DNA from 3 places in the Pseudomonas sp. GW821-FHT02H06 genome. Region 2 is predicted to be linked to each of the others. Evidence: predicted binding sites of a transcription regulator. Region 2 holds the regulator's gene; each other region holds the start of a gene.
The links. Region 2 encodes FliA, which starts transcription of late flagellar genes. Its sites were predicted from a motif close to CTAAAGTTTNNNNNNNNNNNGCCGNTAA; they were not measured.

Region 1 (6,363 bases), on a different contig from region 2:
GCGCACGGCTGTCGTTGTCGTCAGTGATATAGACGTAGGTGTACCCGCCGTTGACTTGCAGCCCCGGCGCCACTTCGCCCGACGCTTCCAGCTCCAGGCCGCTGCTGTCGTAGGACATCGCCTCGTAGACATAGCCGCCCAGGTTGGCGTCATAGGTCGAACTGCCCGGCACGTTGTCTTGCTTGGCATGGAACACCGCTGCGCTGACGTTGAGCTTCTTGTCCAGCAACTGACCTTTGATGCCCGCCTCGTAGCTTTTGCCTTCAAGCGGATCGAGCACCCGGCCTTGGCCGTCGAGGTAATACTGCGGATTAAAGACTTCGGTGTAACTGGCGTACAGCGCGTATTCGGGGGTCAGGTCGTAGACGATACCGGCATACGGCGTGACTTTGCCGTGAATGCGCACCTCTCGCGCGGAGCCGTAGTTGTCGCCATTGCTGTCCGCGCTGAGCATGCGGGCGCCGGTGATCACATGCAGATCGTCGGTCAGGCTGAAACGCGCGCCGGCGTAAACGCTCTTCTGGCGATCGGTGTAGTTCGAGGTCGCAGCGGGTAACGCAGCGACGTAATTCGGCTGCGGCAGGTAGCCATGCAGCGCATCTTCAAGCGTCACAGGCGAGTAGTTGAGGACGTCACCGTACTGCGAGGATTCGCGGTTGCGCTGGCGTGCAGCGTTCGCCCCCAGCGTGAGTTGATGTTCCCGACCGCCGAGCATGAAGGGCCCGCTCAGCGAGTAATCTCCACTGAGTTCGAGGTTCTTGTCTTTGTACTTGGAGCCCAGTCCGGTGTAACCGGTGGGTGAAGTGCTGTCGCCGTACATGTAGAACATCTCGGTGTCTTCGCGGTGCTCGGCGCCGGCGACGGTCAGCTTCGACTTCCAGTCGTTGGCGAAGGTGTGTTCCCACTCGGCAAACGCACGTTGCGTGTGAACGTCCCAATGCACCCACGGCTGGGAAATATTGGAATGGGTGCTGCTGTAATGAATGGCGTTGCCATTGCCATCGACCAACGGCAGTGCGCCCCAGCTTGAGCCATTGGCGTTGGTCTTCTGGTCCTCGTAACCAAGGGTCAGCGTGTCGCTGTCGCTCAGGTCGAATGCCAGCAGACCGCTGAAGATGTTCTTCTCGCGGGAGTAGCGATCAAGGTATGAGTTGCCGTTTTCGTTGGCGTAGATGACGCGCCCCCGCACGTTGCCCGAGTCGGTCAGGGGGCCGGAGACGTCGATGTCCACCCGGCGTTTGTCCCAGGAACCGGCTGTCACGTCAATCTTTGCCTGGGGATCGTAGGTCGGGCGTTTGCGGATGAAGTTGACCGTGGCCGAGGGGTTGCCGGCCCCGGACATCAAGCCGTTGGCGCCGTGAACGATATCGACCTGTTCGTAGGGCGCCAGGTCGATATCGCCCACCAGCAACCCATTGGTCATCGGCATCGCCGTGCCGTCGTACTGGAAGTTGTTGATGTCGAAACCGCGCGCGGTGAAGTAGGTGCGGTCTGTTTCGACTTTCTGCACGTTGACGCCGGGGGTGCTGGTCAACACATCGCGGATGCTGTTGAGCTTGAAGTCATCCATTTGCTCGCGTTTGATGTTGGTCACACCCTGGGGCGTTTCCTGGTTGGTCAGGTCCAGCCGGGTGGTGGTGCTGCTGGGCTTGCCTTGGTAGCCCTGCGGGTTGCCGGTGTCGCCGTAGGTGGCGGTTGACGTCACGTCAGTGGCCGGCAGGCTGAGCGCTGTCTCTTCGGCATTCGCTGTGTTGAGCACGCTCAGGGCGATTAACGAAAGGGCCTTTGGGCAAAAGGGGATCGAGTAACGCATGGCGGGCAACGCTCCGGCGAATGTAACAAATGGTGGTGGTTCTCATTATCGGCAAGTTAAAATTGAGAATCAATGTCATTTAGTCCATTCGTCGGTGTTGGCTGCAACGCTGGCCATGACCGGGTGCCTTCCCCCCGCAGCGTTAAAGCTTTCCCCCCGGCAGTCGAAACACCTTAATTCGCAACTCATTTCATTACTGGCACAGGGAACCGTGGCATGCATGCGTTCAAGGCGTTGTACGAGTCCATCGAAAGGCAGTTTTTCAATTCTTTGACCAAGAAGCTGTCGAGCCTGTTTCTGATCGTGGTGGTGAGCGCCGTGGTGTACTGGGTGGCCGTGAGCCTGCGCGCGGACATTCTTCTGCAGTTGCGCAGCGCGCAGTTGCCGGCGGAGACGCTAAGCATGATCGAGGGGAAACTCGATGTGCTGAGCAACGCCATTCTGGGCAGCACGCTGTTTACCCTGTGTCTGGTCAGCTTCATGGTCTGGTATTTCCGGCACTTGATCGTGCGGCCGGTGACCCAGATGAGCTTGGCGCTGGAAGGCATTGCCAACGGCGAGGGCGACCTGTCCAAGGACTTGCCGCTGTTGACCCACGATGAAATTCGCGTGCTGGCGAGTACCTGCAACCGGTTTCTGGCCAAACAGCGGGAGATCATCAGCAGCGTTCAGGCGTTGACCGTGCACATTGCCGTGGAGTCCGCGCGCTCGCTGAAAAACATCAGCGATTCCAGCGACAGCGCGACCCATCAGGCGCGCTTCGCCAAGGAAGTCATGGAGCAGAGCAACGACGCAGTGGGTCGGATTGCCGAAGTGTCCCGGCAGACTCAGGGCATTTCCGGGACCACCGCGCAGAACCTCAGCATGGCCCGCGACTCCTACACTGAACTGCTGGAAGTGACCGGCAACATCAGTGAGATTTCCAGCAGCCTGAATGAGTTCGGCACCCTGGTTTCGGCGCTGAACCAACGTTCGTCGAGCATCAAATCCATTGTCGGATTGATTCAACAAATCTCCTCCCAGACCAATCTTCTGGCGCTCAACGCGGCGATCGAGGCGGCGCGTGCAGGGGAGAGCGGGCGTGGTTTCGCAGTGGTTGCCGACGAAGTCCGGACCCTCGCCCAGAACGTCAGCCGCGCCACCGAGGACATTTCCCAGAACATCGACGCCATGTTGCTGGAGGTGAGCTCGACCCACGAGCAAACCACCCAGATCAGCCACAGCGCCCGGGAGACCCAGAAAGTGGTTGAGCGCGCGTCTGGGCATTTCGAGAGCATGATCGGCGACTTCGAATCCACTCACACGAAGCTTGAGGACATCGCCTCGCACATCCAGCAGTCTGCCGACAGCAACACCGGCATCAACGACCGCGTCACGCAGATTCATGCGGACAGCCAGTCCATCGACCAGCGCATGCAGCATTCGGCCACGGCCACCCGAGACCTCTCGGGCGTGGCGGAAAAGGTTCAGGCGCTGCTGGGCCGGTTTGTTCTCGGGCATGGCGCGCTGGACGCTGGCATTACCCGCGCCAGTCATTGCCGCGATCGGCTCCAGGTGCGTCTGGCGGCGCTGCAACGTGAGGGCGTCAACCTGTTCGATCAGAACTACAAATTGATTCCCGGGACTGATCCCAAGCAATACACGACCAGCTACACCGAACGCTTTGCGCAGATCTGTCAGGAAGAGTGCGACGCGCTCACCAAAGGCACGCGGGGCGGAAAGGTCACCTTCATCGTCGACAGCAAGGGTTACTGCCCGGTGAACAACAGCTGGGTGTCGAAAAAACCTACGGGCGACCGAGCTATCGACCTACCGGTGTGCCGGAACAAGCGCATGTTCGCTGACCCCATCGGCCTGCGCGCAGCCGCTAACCAACAGCGCTTCCTGCTGCAAACCTACCTGCGCGACACCGGCGAAATCATGACCGAAATTGACGTGCCGTTCTTCTTCGAAGGCCGTCATTGGGGCAACTTGCGCATGGGCTTCGACGCTGCGCAATTACTGGCCGAGTGACAGAGGTTCATGCCAGTGCTCAGCGACTGATCAGCCCTTCGCCTGCAAGGATTTTCCTGCGGGCGGCCGTGGAATGGGCGGGCGATCAGTTCACTGTAATGACGCAGTCGAAGGTGCGCGCTGGCGCCACTTCCGGCGCCCAGGGTTGTTGGTAGACCATCATCAGGTGACCCGTGCCCGGATTGGCGGCTCGGTAGCGCCAGACTGACTGACCGCCTTCACCGACCAAACCTACGTCTTTGGAGGCATTGAACACCTCGGGTCCCAGGCTGCTCAGGATGGACGGCGCAGGGTTTTGCATCAGCCAGCGGTGCCCGGTCGTGGGATTGCTGGGCAGCATCAGCATGAGGGTCTGGCCGGTTTTGAGAGAAAGGGGACAGTCTTGCTGATCGTCCAGGGAGACGATCTGTTTTGGCGCCTGGACGCAAGCGGCAAGCAGGGTGAGGCTGAGCGGGACGAGCAAGCGGGCAGCGGTCATGAAGGCTCCGGTCATAGGCAACATGGGGGGAGCATAACCGAAGACGGGAGAGATGCTAATCAGGTGGGCCGCACAAGACGTGTGAGGGCGGCCAGAGTGGCGCCCCCACACGTTGAGGCGAGGTCCGTCTTAGAACAATATCTTCGCCACATCCGCAAAGCGTTTGGCGAAGTGCGCGGTAATGCCTTCTTTCAGGTAATCCGGCAGCTCTTCGAAGTTGCCACGGTTGGCTTCCGGGAGGATCAGCTCGTAGATCTTCTGGCGCCGCGCCGCGATCACCTTCTCCCGCACGCCGCCAATCGGCAGTACGTGCCCGGTCAGGGTCAGTTCGCCGGTCATCGCCACGCCTTTTTTCGGCGCCTGGTTACGCGCCAGCGACAGCAGCGCGCTGGCCATGGTCACACCGGCACTTGGCCCGTCTTTCGGCGTCGCACCTTCCGGCACGTGAAGGTGAACGAAGGCTTCGTCGAAGAAGGTTTTGTCGCCGCCAAACTTCGCCAGATTGGAGCTGACGTAGCTGTAGGCGATTTCGGCAGATTCCTTCATCACGTCGCCTAACTGGCCGGTGAGCTTGAAGCCGCGGTTGAGCGTATGGATGCGGGTCGCTTCGATCGGCAGTGTCGCGCCACCCATGCTGGTCCAGGCCAGGCCGGTAATCACGCCGGTGCCCGACAACACTTGCTCGTTGCGGAACACCGCCATGCCCAGCGAAGCTTCCAGCTCTTTCGGGCCGATCTTGACCACGGTGTCCGGGTTGTCCAGCAGCTTGACCACGGCCTTGCGCACCAGCTTGCCCAGCTGTTTTTCCAGCTGCCGCACACCGGCTTCCCGCGCATAGCCTTCAATCACCGCGCGCAACGCACTGTCGCTGATCATCAGGCTATTTTTCGACACGCCGGCCTTGGCCAGTTGCTTGGGCCACAGATGGCGCTTGGCGATGGCGAGCTTTTCTTCGGTGATATAGCCGGACAGGCGAATCACTTCCATCCGGTCCAGCAATGGGCCGGGGATCGAGTCCAGGGTGTTCGCGGTGCAGATGAACAGCACCTTCGACAGGTCCAGACGCAGGTCGAGGTAGTGGTCGAGGAATTCGACGTTCTGCTCAGGGTCCAGGGTTTCCAGCAGCGCCGAGGCCGGGTCGCCCTGGAAGCTCTGGCCCATCTTGTCGATCTCGTCGAGCATGATCACCGGGTTCATCACTTCCACGTCTTTCAGCGCCTGCACCAGTTTGCCCGGTTGGGCGCCGATGTAGGTGCGACGATGGCCCTTGATCTCGGCCTCGTCGCGCATGCCGCCAACGCTGAAACGGTAGAACGGCCGGCCCAGGGATTCCGCGATCGATTTGCCAACGCTGGTTTTACCCACGCCCGGCGGGCCGACCAGCAGCACGATGGAGCCGGAGATTTCGCCTTTGTAGGCGCCCACGGCGAGGAATTCGAGAATACGGCTCTTGATGTCATCAAGGCCGGCGTGGTGCTGATCGAGCACCTTGCGCGCGTGTTTCAGGTCGAGCTTGTCGTCACCAAACACGCCCCATGGCACCGAGCTTGCCCAGTCCAGGTAGTTGCGCGTGACGGCGTATTCCGGGGAACCGGTTTCCAGCACCGAGAGCTTGTTGATCTCTTCGTCGATGCGCTTGCGCGCCTGGGGCGGCAGGGTCTTGCCCACCAGACGCTCTTCGAACTGTTCGATGTCAGCGCTGCGGTCGTCCTTGGTCAGCCCCAGTTCCTGCTGGATGACCTTCAGCTGTTCCTTGAGGAAGAACTCACGCTGGTGCTCGCCGATCTTACGGTTCACTTCCGCGGAGATTTCTTTCTGCAGGCGCGCGACTTCGACTTCCTTGCGCAGCATCGGCAGGACTTTTTCCATGCGCTTGAGCACGGGCACGCAATCGAGCACCTGCTGCAGCTCGACGCCCGTGGCGGAGGTCAGGGCCGCAGCGAAGTCGGTCAGCGGGGAAGGATCGTTGGGGCTGAAGCGATTGAGGTAGTTCTTCAATTCTTCGCTGTACAGCGGGTTGAGCGGCAGCAGTTCCTTGATCGCATTGATCAGCGCCATG
Region 2 (6,363 bases):
TCAACTGACGCGCCAGATCGCGAACCAGTCGCGGGAAGCGACCGAACACTTTCTTGATCGGCTGCATGCGGGTCTTCATGACCGCGGTCTGCAGGTCAGCGGTGACCACGTCCAGGTTGGACACGGCCTTGGACATGGCTTCATCGGCGCTGTTGGCGCCCAGGCGGACCAGGCGGTTACGCACCAGCACCAGTTCGCCGACCATGTTCATGATTTCATCCAGCCGCGCGGTGTCGACGCGCACGGTGGTTTCCGCTTCAGACGGCGGTTTTTCGCTAGGCGCCGGAGCAGCAGCGCGAGCTGGTGCCGGAGCAGCAGCGGGTGCAGCTTTGGCCGGCGCCGCAGCAGCAGGCGTCGCTTTGGCCGGTTCGGCTTTGGCGGGCTCGGGCTTCTTGGCCGGTGACGCTGCGGCCGGCGCTGCAGCTGCACCGGCAGCCACGGCAGGTTCGAACTTGCCTTTGCCGTGCAACTGATCCAGCAGGTCTTCGAATTCGTTGTCGGTGATCTCGTCCGACGCAGCGGCTTTCGACGCAGCGGAGGGCGCAACCGGAGCGGCAGGTGCAGCGGCAGCAGGTGCCGCAGTGCCAGGAGCCGCAGCGCCGACGGCGTCCGGCGAGAACGAGCCTTTGCCGTGCAACTGATCCAGCAGCGACTCGAATTCGTCGTCAGTGATTTCGTCACTGGCCGGTGCGGCAGACGGCGTCACAGCCGCCGGCGGTTGCACCGCATCAACGGCGAACTGGCCTTTGCCATGCAACTGATCGAGGAGTGATTCGAATTCGGCGTCAGTGATTTCATCGCTGGCCGCCGTGCCAGCCGGTGCAGCGGAAGCCGCTGCTGCCGGCGCTGCTGCAACGGGTGCCGCGGCAACAGGCGCAGACGGAGCCGGTGCAGGAGCACCTGCCGCTTGCGCCTTGACGGCGTTCAGCGAATCCAGCAGCTGTTCGAATTCCAGATCGGTGATGTCTTCGGACGGCGCTTCAGCGACCGGCTCTTCAACCACCACCGGTGCCGCCGCGATTTCTTCTGCCGAGGCTGGCTCGGCCAGGCGTGCCAGTGCGGCCAGCAATTCAGGCGTGGCCGGAGTGACGGCAGAGCGCTCGCGCACCTGACCGAACATGCTGTTGACGGTGTCGAGTGCTTCGAGCACCACGTCCATGAGCTCCGAGTCGACGCGACGCTCACCCTTGCGCAGGATGTCGAACACGTTCTCGGCGATGTGACAGCATTCAACCAGCTCGTTGAGCTGGAGGAAGCCGGCGCCCCCTTTTACAGTGTGAAAACCGCGAAAAATTGCATTGAGCAGGTCCGCATCGTCAGGCCGGCTTTCCAGCTCGACCAACTGCTCTGACAACAGCTCGAGAATCTCGCCGGCCTCTACCAGAAAATCCTGAAGGATTTCTTCATCGGCGCCGAAGCTCATTGGGGGGTGCTCCTAAAATTAACCGTCAAACCGATCCGGAGGCTGCACTGACGGCCTGCGCGCATTGCTTTCGTCGAAGCATTGGCGCGCGGGTCCAGCAGCCACTTTCACAGAAAACCTGAAGTCCGAGACAGAATGACCGAATCAGAATCCGAGGCTGGATAGCAGATCGTCAACATCATCCTGTCCGGATACAACGTCTTCACGTTTATCGGCATGAATCTGCGGACCTTCACCCTTGGAGTGAAGTTTTTCTTGTTCTTTTTGCTGACGGAACATTTCCTGGTCGTGCTCGATGCCCGCGAAGCGGTCCACCTGGCTCGCCATGAGCACCAGCTTGAGCAGATTGCGCTCGACTTCCGTGACCAGCGTGGTCACGCGCTTGATCACCTGACCGGTGAGGTCCTGGTAATCCTGAGCCAGCAGGATGTCGTTCAGGTGCGCAGAGACCTCGGTGGTCTCCTTCTCGCTGCGGGTCAGGAACACATCGACGCGGCGGGCCAGATCACGAAACTCTTCGGCGCTGATCTCGCGGCGCATGAAGCGTCCCCAATCGGCGCTCAACGACTTGGCGTCTTCAGTGAGCCCGTGCATCAACGGCGTGCTCAGCTCTACCAGATCCATGGTCCGGTTCGCCGCGTTTTCAGTCAGCCTGACGACGTACGACAGCCGCTCGGTGGCGTCGGTGATCTGGGAGACCTCCTCGGCCTGCGGCATGTTCGGGTCGATCTGGAAGTTGACGATCGCGCTGTGCAGCTCGCGCGTCAGTTTGCCGACTTCCTGATACAGGCCGCGGTCGCGGGTCTGGTTAAGCTCATGGATCAGTTGCACAGCGTCGCCGAACTTGCCCTTTTCAAGGCTCGCGACCAGCTCTTGTGCGTGTTTCTTCAGGGTTGACTCAAAGTCACCCATTGTCGAATCTTTGGAATCCATAGCGCCCTCGCAGCGGACATCAGCTATTGACGCGCTCGAATATCTTTTCGATTTTTTCTTTGAGCACTTGCGCGGTGAACGGCTTCACCACGTAGCCGTTCACACCGGCCTGAGCGGCTTCGATGATCTGCTCGCGCTTGGCTTCGGCAGTGACCATCAGCACCGGCAGGCTGCGCAGACGCTCGTCGGCACGCACCTGACGCAACAGGTCGATGCCGGACATGCCCGGCATGTTCCAGTCAGTGACGAGGAAGTCAAAAGCGCCGCTTTGCAGCATCGGCAATGCGGTGAGTCCGTCATCTGCTTCGGCCGTGTTGGTGAACCCAAGGTCACGCAACAGGTTTTTTATGATCCGCCGCATCGTTGAGAAGTCATCAACGATGAGGATTTTCATGTTCTTGTCCAATTCGACCTCCAAGCAGTCTTTAACGCGTTCAGCACCTGAACGCGCGTTCAATCAATACCGGCTGCGCCGAACATCAAGAGGGGGTTGAATCGACCGGAACAAGCGCAGCGAAACCGGATCATCTACGACCCGGTTCGACCGACTCCTGCCGTGTCTCATTTGCTTCCCGCTCACGTCTTGCACAGCCGGTCTTACACGCAACACGCAGGCCTCGCGGCCTGCGCCTGATTCACGAACGTGCGCGCCACTCGCCAAGACGACCGCGCAACCGCGCCGCGCATTGACTGTGCAACTGGCTGACCCGCGACTCGCTGACCCCCAGGACCTCACCGATTTCCTTGAGGTTCAGCTCTTCGTCGTAGTACAGCGACAACACCAGGCGTTCACGTTCGGGCAAGTTGGCAATGGCCTCGGCCAGCGCAGCCTGGAAGCGCTCGTCTTCCAGATCCCGCGACGGTTCGAGGGACTGGCTCGCGCCGTCCTCGTGCAGCCCTTCGTGTTCGCCGTCCTGCAACAGGTCGTCGAAACTGAACAGGCGGCTGCCCAGGGTATCGTTCAAAATCCCGTAGTAATCGTCGAGACTCATTTCAAGTTCGGCAGCAACCTCGTGATCTTTAGCGTCACGGCCGGTTTTTGCTTCGATTGCACGAATCGCGTCACTGACCATGCGCGTGTTGCGGTGGACCGAGCGCGGCGCCCAATCCCCCTTGCGCACTTCGTCGAGCATCGCACCACGGATACGAATACCCGCGTACGTCTCGAAGCTGGCCCCTTTGGTGGAGTCGTATTTGGTCGAGACTTCGAGCAAGCCAATCATGCCCGCCTGGATCAAATCCTCGACCTGCACGCTTGCCGGCAGACGCGCCAGCAAGTGGTAGGCGATTCGTTTGACCAGCGGGGCATAACGCTCGATCAGCTCATACTGGGAGTCTTTGGACGATTTGCTGTACATGCGATAGCCACTTGCTGTCATGAGACGGGCCCTGCGCTGGTTTGATGCACGAGGCGTTCTACGAAAAATTCCAGGTGGCCGCGCGGGTTCGCCGGGAGCGGCCAGGTGTCGACTTTCTGCGCGATGGCCTTGAACGCCAGGGCACATTTGGAACGCGGAAACGCTTCGTACACGGCGCGCTGTTTCTGCACGGCCTTGCGTACGCATTCGTCGTACGGCACGGCGCCCACATACTGCAGGGCCACGTCGAGAAAACGGTCGGTGACTTTGGTCAGCTTGGCGAAGAGGTTACGCCCTTCCTGCGGGCTCTGGGCCATGTTGGCCAGGACGCGGAAGCGGTTCATGCCGTAATCGCGGTTGAGCAGTTTGATCAGGGCATAGGCGTCGGTGATCGATGTGGGCTCGTCGCACACCACCAGCAGCACTTCCTGGGCCGCGCGGACGAAGCTCACCACCGACTCGCCGATGCCGGCGGCGGTATCGATGACCAGCACATCGAGGTTGTCGCCAATGTCACTGAACGCCTGAATCAGCCCGGCATGCTGCGCCGGGGTCAGGTGGACCATGCTCTGGGTGCCTGATGCCGCCGGCACGATGCGTACACCGCCCGGGCCTTGCAGCAAGACATCGCGCAGCTCGCACCGCCCTTCGATGACATCAGCCAGGGTGCGTTTGGGGGTCAGACCCAACAATACGTCGACGTTGGCCAGACCCAGATCGGCGTCCAGCAGCATGACGCGACGTCCCAGCTCGGCCAGTGCCAGTGAAAGATTCACTGAAACGTTGGTCTTGCCTACGCCACCTTTGCCACCGGTCACCGCGATAACCTGTACGGGATGCATGCTGCCCATGTTAATTGTTTACCTTGTCTTGCTTAGACCTAAGCCACATGTCGGGCTGCACGTTCAGTGTCTGAACAATGCCTGGCAGACCATCGATGCAGGAAAATTCCACTGTCATTTTCTTCACCTAGCCCGCGCGCTTGCCGGTGCTGTGATAAAGATCCGCAAACATATCCGCCATCGCTTCCTCGCTTGGCTCCTCCTGCATCTGCACGCTGACAGCCCGGCTCACCAATTGGTGCCGACGCGGCAAATGCAGATCATCCGGTATCCGTGGGCCATCGGTGAGATAGGCCACAGGCAGTTCGTGTGTCACGGCCAGGCTGAGCACTTCGCCCAGGCTGGCCGTTTCGTCGAGCTTGGTCAGGATGCACCCGGCCAGGCCGCAACGTTTGTAACTGTGATAAGCCGCTGACAGCACCTGCTTCTGGCTGGTTGTCGCCAGCACCAGGTAGTTGCGCGCCTTGATGCCACGCCCGGCGAGGGTTTCCAGTTGCAGACGCAGGGCCGGATCGCTGGCTTGCAGGCCGGCGGTGTCGATCAACACCACGCGCTTGCGCAACAGCGGCTCCAGCGCCTGTGCCAGGGACTGGCCCGGGTCGACGTGGGTGACCGGTACATTGAGGATCCGGCCCAGGGTTTTCAGTTGCTCCTGAGCGCCAATGCGGAAACTGTCCATGCTCACCAGCGCGATATTTTGCGCGCCGTATTTCAACACATATCGGGCCGCCAGTTTAGCCAGCGTGGTGGTTTTGCCCATGCCGGCAGGGCCGACCATGGCAATCACACCGCCCTCTTCCAGTGGCTCGACGTCCGGCGTGGCAATCATGCGGGCCAGATGGGCCAGCAGCATGCGCCAGGTGTGAGCCTGATCGTTGGAGTCCGGGACCATCGCCAGCAAGTCGCGGGAGAGCGGGCCGGAAAGGCCGACCCGTTGCAGACGGCGCCACAGATTGGCCTGTTGCGGACGGCCGTCTCGCAGCTGGTTCCAGGCCAGCGAGCCCAGCTGGACTTCCAGCAGTTCGCGCAGGCCGTTCAATTCGGAACGCATCGCTTCGTAGGCGCGGTCGCCAACGCCCGGCTCGGCGTTGCGCTCGGCGCGTTCGGCGGCCACTGCGGCGTGGACGGACGGGCGAAACGGTTCTTCCAGCGTCGGTTCGATCTGCTTGCTGTCATCCATCGCAAGGCCGGCGAACAACTGACGGTTGGCGACAGTGTCCAGCTCGCTGCGGTGGGTCAGCTCAGCCTGAGCAGTGACGATGAGCGACTGAGTCTTGCGCAGCTCGTCTTCGAGTTCGATGTTCGGCACACGCGGGGCCAGCGCAGACAGCTTGTAGTCCAGGGCGGCGGTCAGTTCCACGCCGCCAGCGATCCGCCGGTTGCCGATGATGGCGGCTTCAGCGCCCAGCTCATCGCGAACCAGTTTCATGGCTTGTCGCATATCGGCGGCGAAAAAACGCTTAACTTGCATGACTCACTACCTCAGCCGTTAGGCCCGACAGTCGCTACGATGGTGACTTGCTTATTGTCAGGAATTTCCTGGTAAGCCAAAACATGCATATTCGGTACAGCCAACCGTCCAAAGCGGGACAACATGGCGCGAACCGGACCTGCGACCAACAAAATAACCGGCTGCCCCTGCATCTCCTGACGCTGCGCCGCTTCGATCAACGAGCGCTGAAGTTTCTCAGCCATGCTCGGTTCGAGGAGAACGCCTTCTTCCTGACCCTGACCTGCCTTCTGCAGACTATTTAGCAATATCTGTTCCAACCTTGGCTCAAGGGTGATCACAGGCAGCTCCGGCTCA
Region 3 (6,363 bases), on a different contig from region 2:
ACCGCCGCCGAACTCGACGAATGCCGACGGCGGGTCGAACACTTGCAGCGCCTGGGTTTCACCCATGAAGTGCTGATCGACGCTCAACAGGTGTTCGAGATCATTCCTACGGTTGCCCGGCATGTGGTGGGCGGCATCTGGGTCAAGGATGACGGCTATGCCATTCCCTACAGAACGGTGACGAGCTTTCGGCTGGCGGCAGAGAAACTCGGAGTGAAGGTGCTTGAAATGACACCGGCCCAACGCATCGAGCAACGTGGCAGTGAGTGGCAGGTCACCACGCCCGCCGGGGTGTTCAGCGCCGGGCATCTGGTGATCACCGCCGGGGCCTGGGCGCGGGAGTTGGCCGACCAAGTCGGCGAATCGGTGCCGGCCCATCCCGAAGGCCTGATGCTGATGGTGACCCACCGCGTCGCGCCGTTTTGCGCGCCGGTGCTGGGAGCAACCGGTCGCTCGCTGTCATTTAAGCAGTTCGCCAATGGCACGGTGGTGATCGGCGGCAAACTGATTGGCAGCGTGGATTTCCCGGCGCGCCACGGCGAAGTGGACCTGGCACGCCTTGGCATCAGCGCGAGGACCGTCACCGACCTGTTTCCCCATCTCAAGCACCTGGGCGTCAATCGCGTCTGGGCCGGCGTCGAAGCGTTTACCGCGGATGATTTGCCGGTGATCGGCGCGAGCCGCAAGGCCAGCCATCTCAGTTATTCCTTCGGCTTCTGCGGCAGCGGTTTCCAGATGGGCCCCGGCACCGGCAAGCGCCTGGCGCAGCAGATCCTCGGCGAGCATTCGGACATTTCGCTGGAGGCGTTCGACATCGGCCGGTTTGATGACGCCCGTTGTAAAACGCCACATTTCGATATTCCGAGCGGCGCCTCTTTAGTCGCTCGATAACCCTTAATACCCTCCCTCCCATCAGGAGTTCACATGCTGGAAATCAATCGCATCGAAACAAACCAACGCATGAGCCGCGTCGTGCAGTGCAACGGCTTTACCTTCCTCGGCGGCCAGACCGCAACTGATCGCACGTTGGACATCAAGGGGCAAACGGCGCAAGTGCTGGAGAAGATCGACAACTACCTGGCCAAGGCCGGCCTCGATAAAACACGGATTCTCACCGCGCAGGTCTGGCTGTCGGATATCGCGGCAAATTTCGCCGGCATGAATGAAGTGTGGGACGCCTGGGCGCCGGAGGGGCACGCACCCGCGCGGGCCACCGTGGAATCACGCCTGGCGGCGCCGGATTTGCTGGTGGAAATCACAGTGGTGGCGGCGGGCTGAATCAGCCGGCTATGTAAATGCACTGCGCCGGGCGGGGTTTACCCCTGACCCGGCGTTGTCGCTCAAGGGCGGACAGACGCTTCGGCGGAGTTGGTCACCAGGTGATTCTGGGTCGCGCGGCGCTGCTGGGTGATCAGCACCTGGGGCACCGATGAACAGCGGTATTTGATGCCCTTTCTGGTCGGCATCACGGCAACGCTCTCCATGCATTCTGCGCGGGTCGAATACGCCGTCGGCTGGCTCTCGTCCAGACATCCTTCCCCACCGGAACACATAGTCATTACAACCACAAAGATGCTCTTCATTGCTCTCATTCCTTTTTGGCAAATCACGGCGCGGGACAGCGGGTGTGCGGCGATTTTGAGGGGAGGGGATGGCAGAAGGCAATGCGGCGGAGATGCATTTCGTCGGGAATATGACGCTTTTAGGCGTCGTGTTGATTTAGGTGTCGTTTGGCAGTCGGTAATTTGACGCCATCCTTTTTAAAGGGGTTTGCTTTACTCAAGTCTGGCGTCAATTCAATGCGCTGGCGTGGGTCTCCAGAACCGTTTTAGAGACCGGAATCTGGCTCGGACTCAACCACGCGCAACCAGTCCCAGCGTGCCTGATAGTCCTGCGCCTTTTTGCGGAACTGCGCCGGTTGCGGGAAGTTCGGGTTCATACGCAAAACCCCCGGTTCGAGCTCATCCAGGCCATGGGGCGCGTAGAGCTCGCCCGTGTCGATGTGCAATCCGACGCAGGTCGAGCAGATGAGGAAGCGGTCAATGCCTTCTTTCGCGGACTGGAGCGGCGGGTAGTCAGTGCCAAACCGGTCTGCAAACCACAGGTGCACGCGCGCCTGATTGCGCAGCTCCACTTTGACGTCCAGATCCTGAAAAAGCGCCTGCGCCGCGACAATGACGCGGTTCTCTGCCTCCCATGAGAGGTCCTCATCGAAATAGAACACGTCGTAATCATTCACGCCCCATTCGGCGGGACGGTCGGATAGCCGATTCCAGACCGCCTGAAACAGGCAGCCTGCGGTGAGCAGGGTCTGGTTGAGCCCCAGGGACGGCAGCCGCTCGACCAGTTGGGCGTTGATCGGGTTGGAGAGGGCGATATCGATGAGGCCGGAGGCAGTCAGTGTCATGTGGAGTTCCTGGGTGGGGCAGCTTTGGCAGCGAGCTCTGCTTGAAAAAACCGATCAGGGCGAGTCTGCGCGGGTGAATCTACCGCTGCTGTTTGCCTGCTCAAGCAGCGGCAGAACATCCTCCAATGCATTCACGGTAGTGACGGGCGCCGCTTCCGACTGCGGCCAGGGGTGAAACCCGCTTAACCACACTGCCTTCATGCCAGCGGATTCAGCGCCTTTGACGTCGTTGATCGGATGATCGCCCACGTACATGCATTCGCCTGCATCGAGCCCCAGCAGTTGAGCCGCCTGCAGAAAAATCCGCGGATCGGGTTTTCGCCAGCCTGCTGCCTCGGAGCTCACCAGATGCGTGACGTGCCGTGCAAAGGGGAGGCGAGCGACTGTGCGCTCGCGTGATCGCTGGGTGCCGTTGGAAATGATACCGACGGTGATGCCGTGTCCCAGCAGCGTGTCGATCAGCGTCCGAGCGCCCGGCATCTCGACGGTTTGCGCCGGGAACAGCTCGACCCAATGCGCTGCCAGCTCTGCCACGTCCACCGGTAGCCGCCATTGCAGGCGTTCAACCAGCGCTGATGCGACAGCCATTCTGATAGTGGGGTGAGGACTGTCCGCTGATAGATAACCGCCGTTGTCCTGAGCTGCAATCAGGTCGGCGATCAGCGCAAGATCATGGCTGCCAAGGTGCGATGCATACTCGCGCACAAACACTTCCGCGTAGGCATCGATGCTTTGCCGGCGATGGACCAGCGTGTTGTCGAGGTCGAACAAAACGGCGCGGATGTGCATGGGTGGTTCAACTCAAAATGTTGGACTCAAAGCGTCTGATTTATCGATCTTGCCCCCGCCTTGCGGCGCTGAGATACCTCGTATGACTAAATCCGCCTCCTTTGAACAGCACATTCTCTGGGGAGTATCAGATGCTCATTGTCTTGGCTGGTCTTCCCGGTGTCGATAAGACGACCTTCGCCAAGTGTCTGGCCGCAACGCCGGGGAGCTTCTATGCGAGGCCCGGCGTTGTCGCGAAAGGCAAGCATCCTGCGCCGTAACGCGATAGTCATAAACCAGACGGAAGGCAGGGCGGGTAACTCAAGTTGTGACGCGCTGGGCAGATAACCGTGATGTCAGTTACATACGCAACATTGTTCAAGGATCGAACCCATGACCCAGCGTCAATCCAGCCCCATTTCCGTTCTCCGCTCTCGGCGCTTTCTCGGGTTCACCCTCGTTCCGGTCGTGCCCGCCGTGGCCTGGATACTGTTCCAATCAACCTCTCTCCCCAACCTCATCGCGTGCGCGGCACTGGTTCTGATCGGCCTCGGCGCGGGGGTGTGGAGTGCTGTTTCCCAACGTGACGTGGTGCTGCGAGCCACTGCCCGGGCACAAGCGGAGCAGTCAGAGGCGGATGCGGCGAGCCACAGCGTGGCCTCGCGGGTACAACTCGATGAGGTGTTGCTGGGCGCCATGCCGATCTGGGCCCGGCAGGTGGAAAGCTCACGGCATCAGACCGAAGAAGCGATTGTGAATCTGACCAATCGCTTCATCGGAATCGCAGCGCGGTTGCAGGAAACGGTTCAGGCTTCCCAGCGCGCCGCCGGCGAACTCGACGGGCAAACCGCGGACGGGGCGCTTGAAGTGCTGTCCCTCAGCGAAAGCGATTTGAGCCAGGTGATCAACTCGCTCAAAGCCGCTCAAACCAGCCGTGACCAGACCTTGGCCCAAGTACGCGGTCTCACCGCGTATACCGGCGAACTGCGCACCATGGCCGCCGACGTGGCGGCGATTGCCGCGCAGACCAACCTGCTGGCACTCAACGCCGCCATTGAAGCGGCCCGTGCGGGTGAAGCCGGTCGCGGCTTTGCCGTGGTGGCCGACGCGGTGCGCAGCCTGTCGAGCAAATCCAGCGAGACCGGCCAGCAGATGTCGGCCAAGGTCGACATCATCAATAACGGCATCACCCAATTGGTGCACGCCGCCTCCAGCAGCGCCGATCAGGACAGTCAATCGGTGGCCGCGTCAGAGAACAGTATTCAAGTCGTCCTCGAACGTTTTCATAACATCACCGGCCGCCTGGCCGAATCCGCGGACCTGCTCAAGCAGGAAAGCCGGGGCATTGGTGACGAGATGACCGAGGTGCTGGTCGACCTGCAATTCCAGGACCGTGTGAGCCAGATCCTCAGCCACGTGCGCGACAACATGGACGACTTGCATGGCCACCTGCTCCAGGCCAGCGAGACCCCGGAGCAGGCGAAGTCCATCGATGCCCGCCAGTGGTTGGCGCGCATGGACGCCACTTACGCCACTGACGAGCAGCGGCGCACCCACCGTGGAGAGACGCCCGTGCAGCAGAACTCTCAAGACATCACCTTCTTTTAGGAGCCCCCTCATGGCGAAGAATGTATTAGTGGTCGACGACTCCAGCAGCGTGCGGCAAGTGGTAGGCATTGCCTTGAAAAGCGCCGGTTACGACGTGATCGAGGCGTGCGACGGCAAGGATGCGCTGGGCAAGCTCACCGGGCAGAAAGTGCACCTGATCATCAGCGACGTGAACATGCCCAACATGGACGGCATCACCTTCGTCAAGGAGGTCAAGAAACTGGCCAGCTACAAGTTCACCCCGATCATCATGCTGACCACCGAATCCCAGGAGTCGAAGAAGGCCGAGGGCCAGGCGGCGGGTGCCAAGGCGTGGGTGGTCAAGCCGTTCCAGCCCGCGCAGATGCTGGCAGCGGTGTCGAAACTCATCCTGCCCTGAATCCTTGCGCGAGGGAGTCTGCGATGCCGATCACCATCGAAACACTCGACGACAGCACCTGCGTCAGCATTGACGGCGAGCTCACGATCTACTCCGTCGCCGAACTGGCGGGCGCGCTATTGCCGCAGATGGGTGGGGCGCCACGCCTGAAGCTCGACCTCTCGCAGGTCACCGAAATGGATGGAGCGGGGCTGCAGTTGCTCGCGGTCATCCAGCGTGAAGCCAACAACGCCGGCACCGCGTTAAGCGTCACCGGCCAGAGCGTGGCGGTCACGCAGGCCCTTGAGCTGTGTCGCAAAGCGGCCTCATAGCCAGCGCCCGCCACGCCAGTCTCAGCCACGTTCATTGCACGTTCATTGATAGACAAGGAAGGTCCAGGTGAGCATCAATCTCGACCAGGCATTGCAGACATTCATTGTCGAGGCGCACGAACTGCTGCAGGTCATGGAGCAATCCCTGCTGCAGTTGGAAACGGAGCCCGCTGACCAGGATGCCATCGGCGCGATTTTTCGTGCCGCGCACACCATCAAGGGTTCCGCCGGTCTGTTCGGCCTGAACCCCGTCGTCAGCTTCACGCACATCGTCGAGGACGTACTCGACCGTCTGCGCGACGGCAGTGTGGCAGTCGACACCGGGCTGATCGCGGTGCTCCTCAAGTGCGGCGATCATATGCTGGAGTTGATCAATGTCGTCGCCAGCCGTGGCGAAACGCTCCAGCCTGCGGCCCTGGAGCGTGAAGCAGCATTGCGCGAGGCGTTGAGCGCCTATCAGGCCCCGCACAGTACCCCCGACACCGGCGTTCAAAACACCGAAACCGGCTCTGCCGACACGTCAGCCGAGGTGCTCTGGCATATCTCCCTGCGCTTCGGTGTGGACGTGTTTCGCAATGGCATGGACCCGCTGTCGTTCCTGCGCTACCTGGAAACCCTGGGGCACATAACCCAAGTCACGACCCTCACCGACACTATTCCGGCACTGGACAGCTGGGACCCGGAAAGCTGCTACTTGGGATTCGAGATTGAGCTGCGCTCAACGGCCAGCCACGCCACCCTCAACGAAGTCTTCGACTTTGTGCGTGACGACTGTGAAGTGCGCATCCAGGCCATCGATGAGGCGTCACTCGGTGCGGTGTCCATCGGCAGCGAACTGGTTGCCCAGGCAGAGCAGGGCCCATTGACGGCTTCGGTGCAGCGGTTACCGG

Region 1: AC07VF_RS02495 (methyl-accepting chemotaxis protein) is a predicted target of FliA. The motif match lies at 1,956-1,983, and genes of this name have one in related genera.
Region 3: AC07VF_RS05585 (methyl-accepting chemotaxis protein) is a predicted target of FliA. The motif match lies at 3,496-3,523, and genes of this name have one in related genera.

Annotation. Positions count from the first base shown of each region.
Region 1 is NZ_JBWKVD010000001.1:529,893-536,255, reverse strand. Features, by position in the region: gene AC07VF_RS02500 (TonB-dependent siderophore receptor) at 1-1,813, opposite strand, end outside; gene AC07VF_RS02495 (methyl-accepting chemotaxis protein) at 2,030-3,826, shown strand; gene AC07VF_RS02490 (protease inhibitor I42 family protein) at 3,912-4,304, opposite strand; gene lon (endopeptidase La) at 4,434-6,363, opposite strand, start outside.
Region 2 is NZ_JBWKVD010000017.1:126,560-132,922, forward strand. Features, by position in the region: gene AC07VF_RS22565 (chemotaxis protein CheA) at 1-1,423, opposite strand, end outside; gene AC07VF_RS22570 (protein phosphatase CheZ) at 1,568-2,356, opposite strand; gene AC07VF_RS22575 (chemotaxis response regulator CheY) at 2,376-2,750, opposite strand; gene fliA (RNA polymerase sigma factor FliA) at 2,992-3,735, opposite strand; gene fleN (flagellar synthesis regulator FleN) at 3,732-4,565, opposite strand; gene flhF (flagellar biosynthesis GTPase FlhF) at 4,684-6,027, opposite strand; partial or broken gene AC07VF_RS22595 (flagellar biosynthesis protein FlhA) at 6,039-6,363, opposite strand, start outside.
Region 3 is NZ_JBWKVD010000002.1:543,119-549,481, reverse strand. Features, by position in the region: gene AC07VF_RS05610 (NAD(P)/FAD-dependent oxidoreductase) at 1-891, shown strand, start outside; gene AC07VF_RS05605 (RidA family protein) at 928-1,278, shown strand; gene AC07VF_RS05600 (hypothetical protein) at 1,341-1,583, opposite strand; gene AC07VF_RS05595 (nucleotidyltransferase family protein) at 1,829-2,407, opposite strand; gene AC07VF_RS05590 (HAD family hydrolase) at 2,462-3,196, opposite strand; gene AC07VF_RS05585 (methyl-accepting chemotaxis protein) at 3,569-4,783, shown strand; gene AC07VF_RS05580 (response regulator) at 4,794-5,162, shown strand; gene AC07VF_RS05575 (STAS domain-containing protein) at 5,186-5,473, shown strand; gene AC07VF_RS05570 (chemotaxis protein CheA) at 5,541-6,363, shown strand, end outside.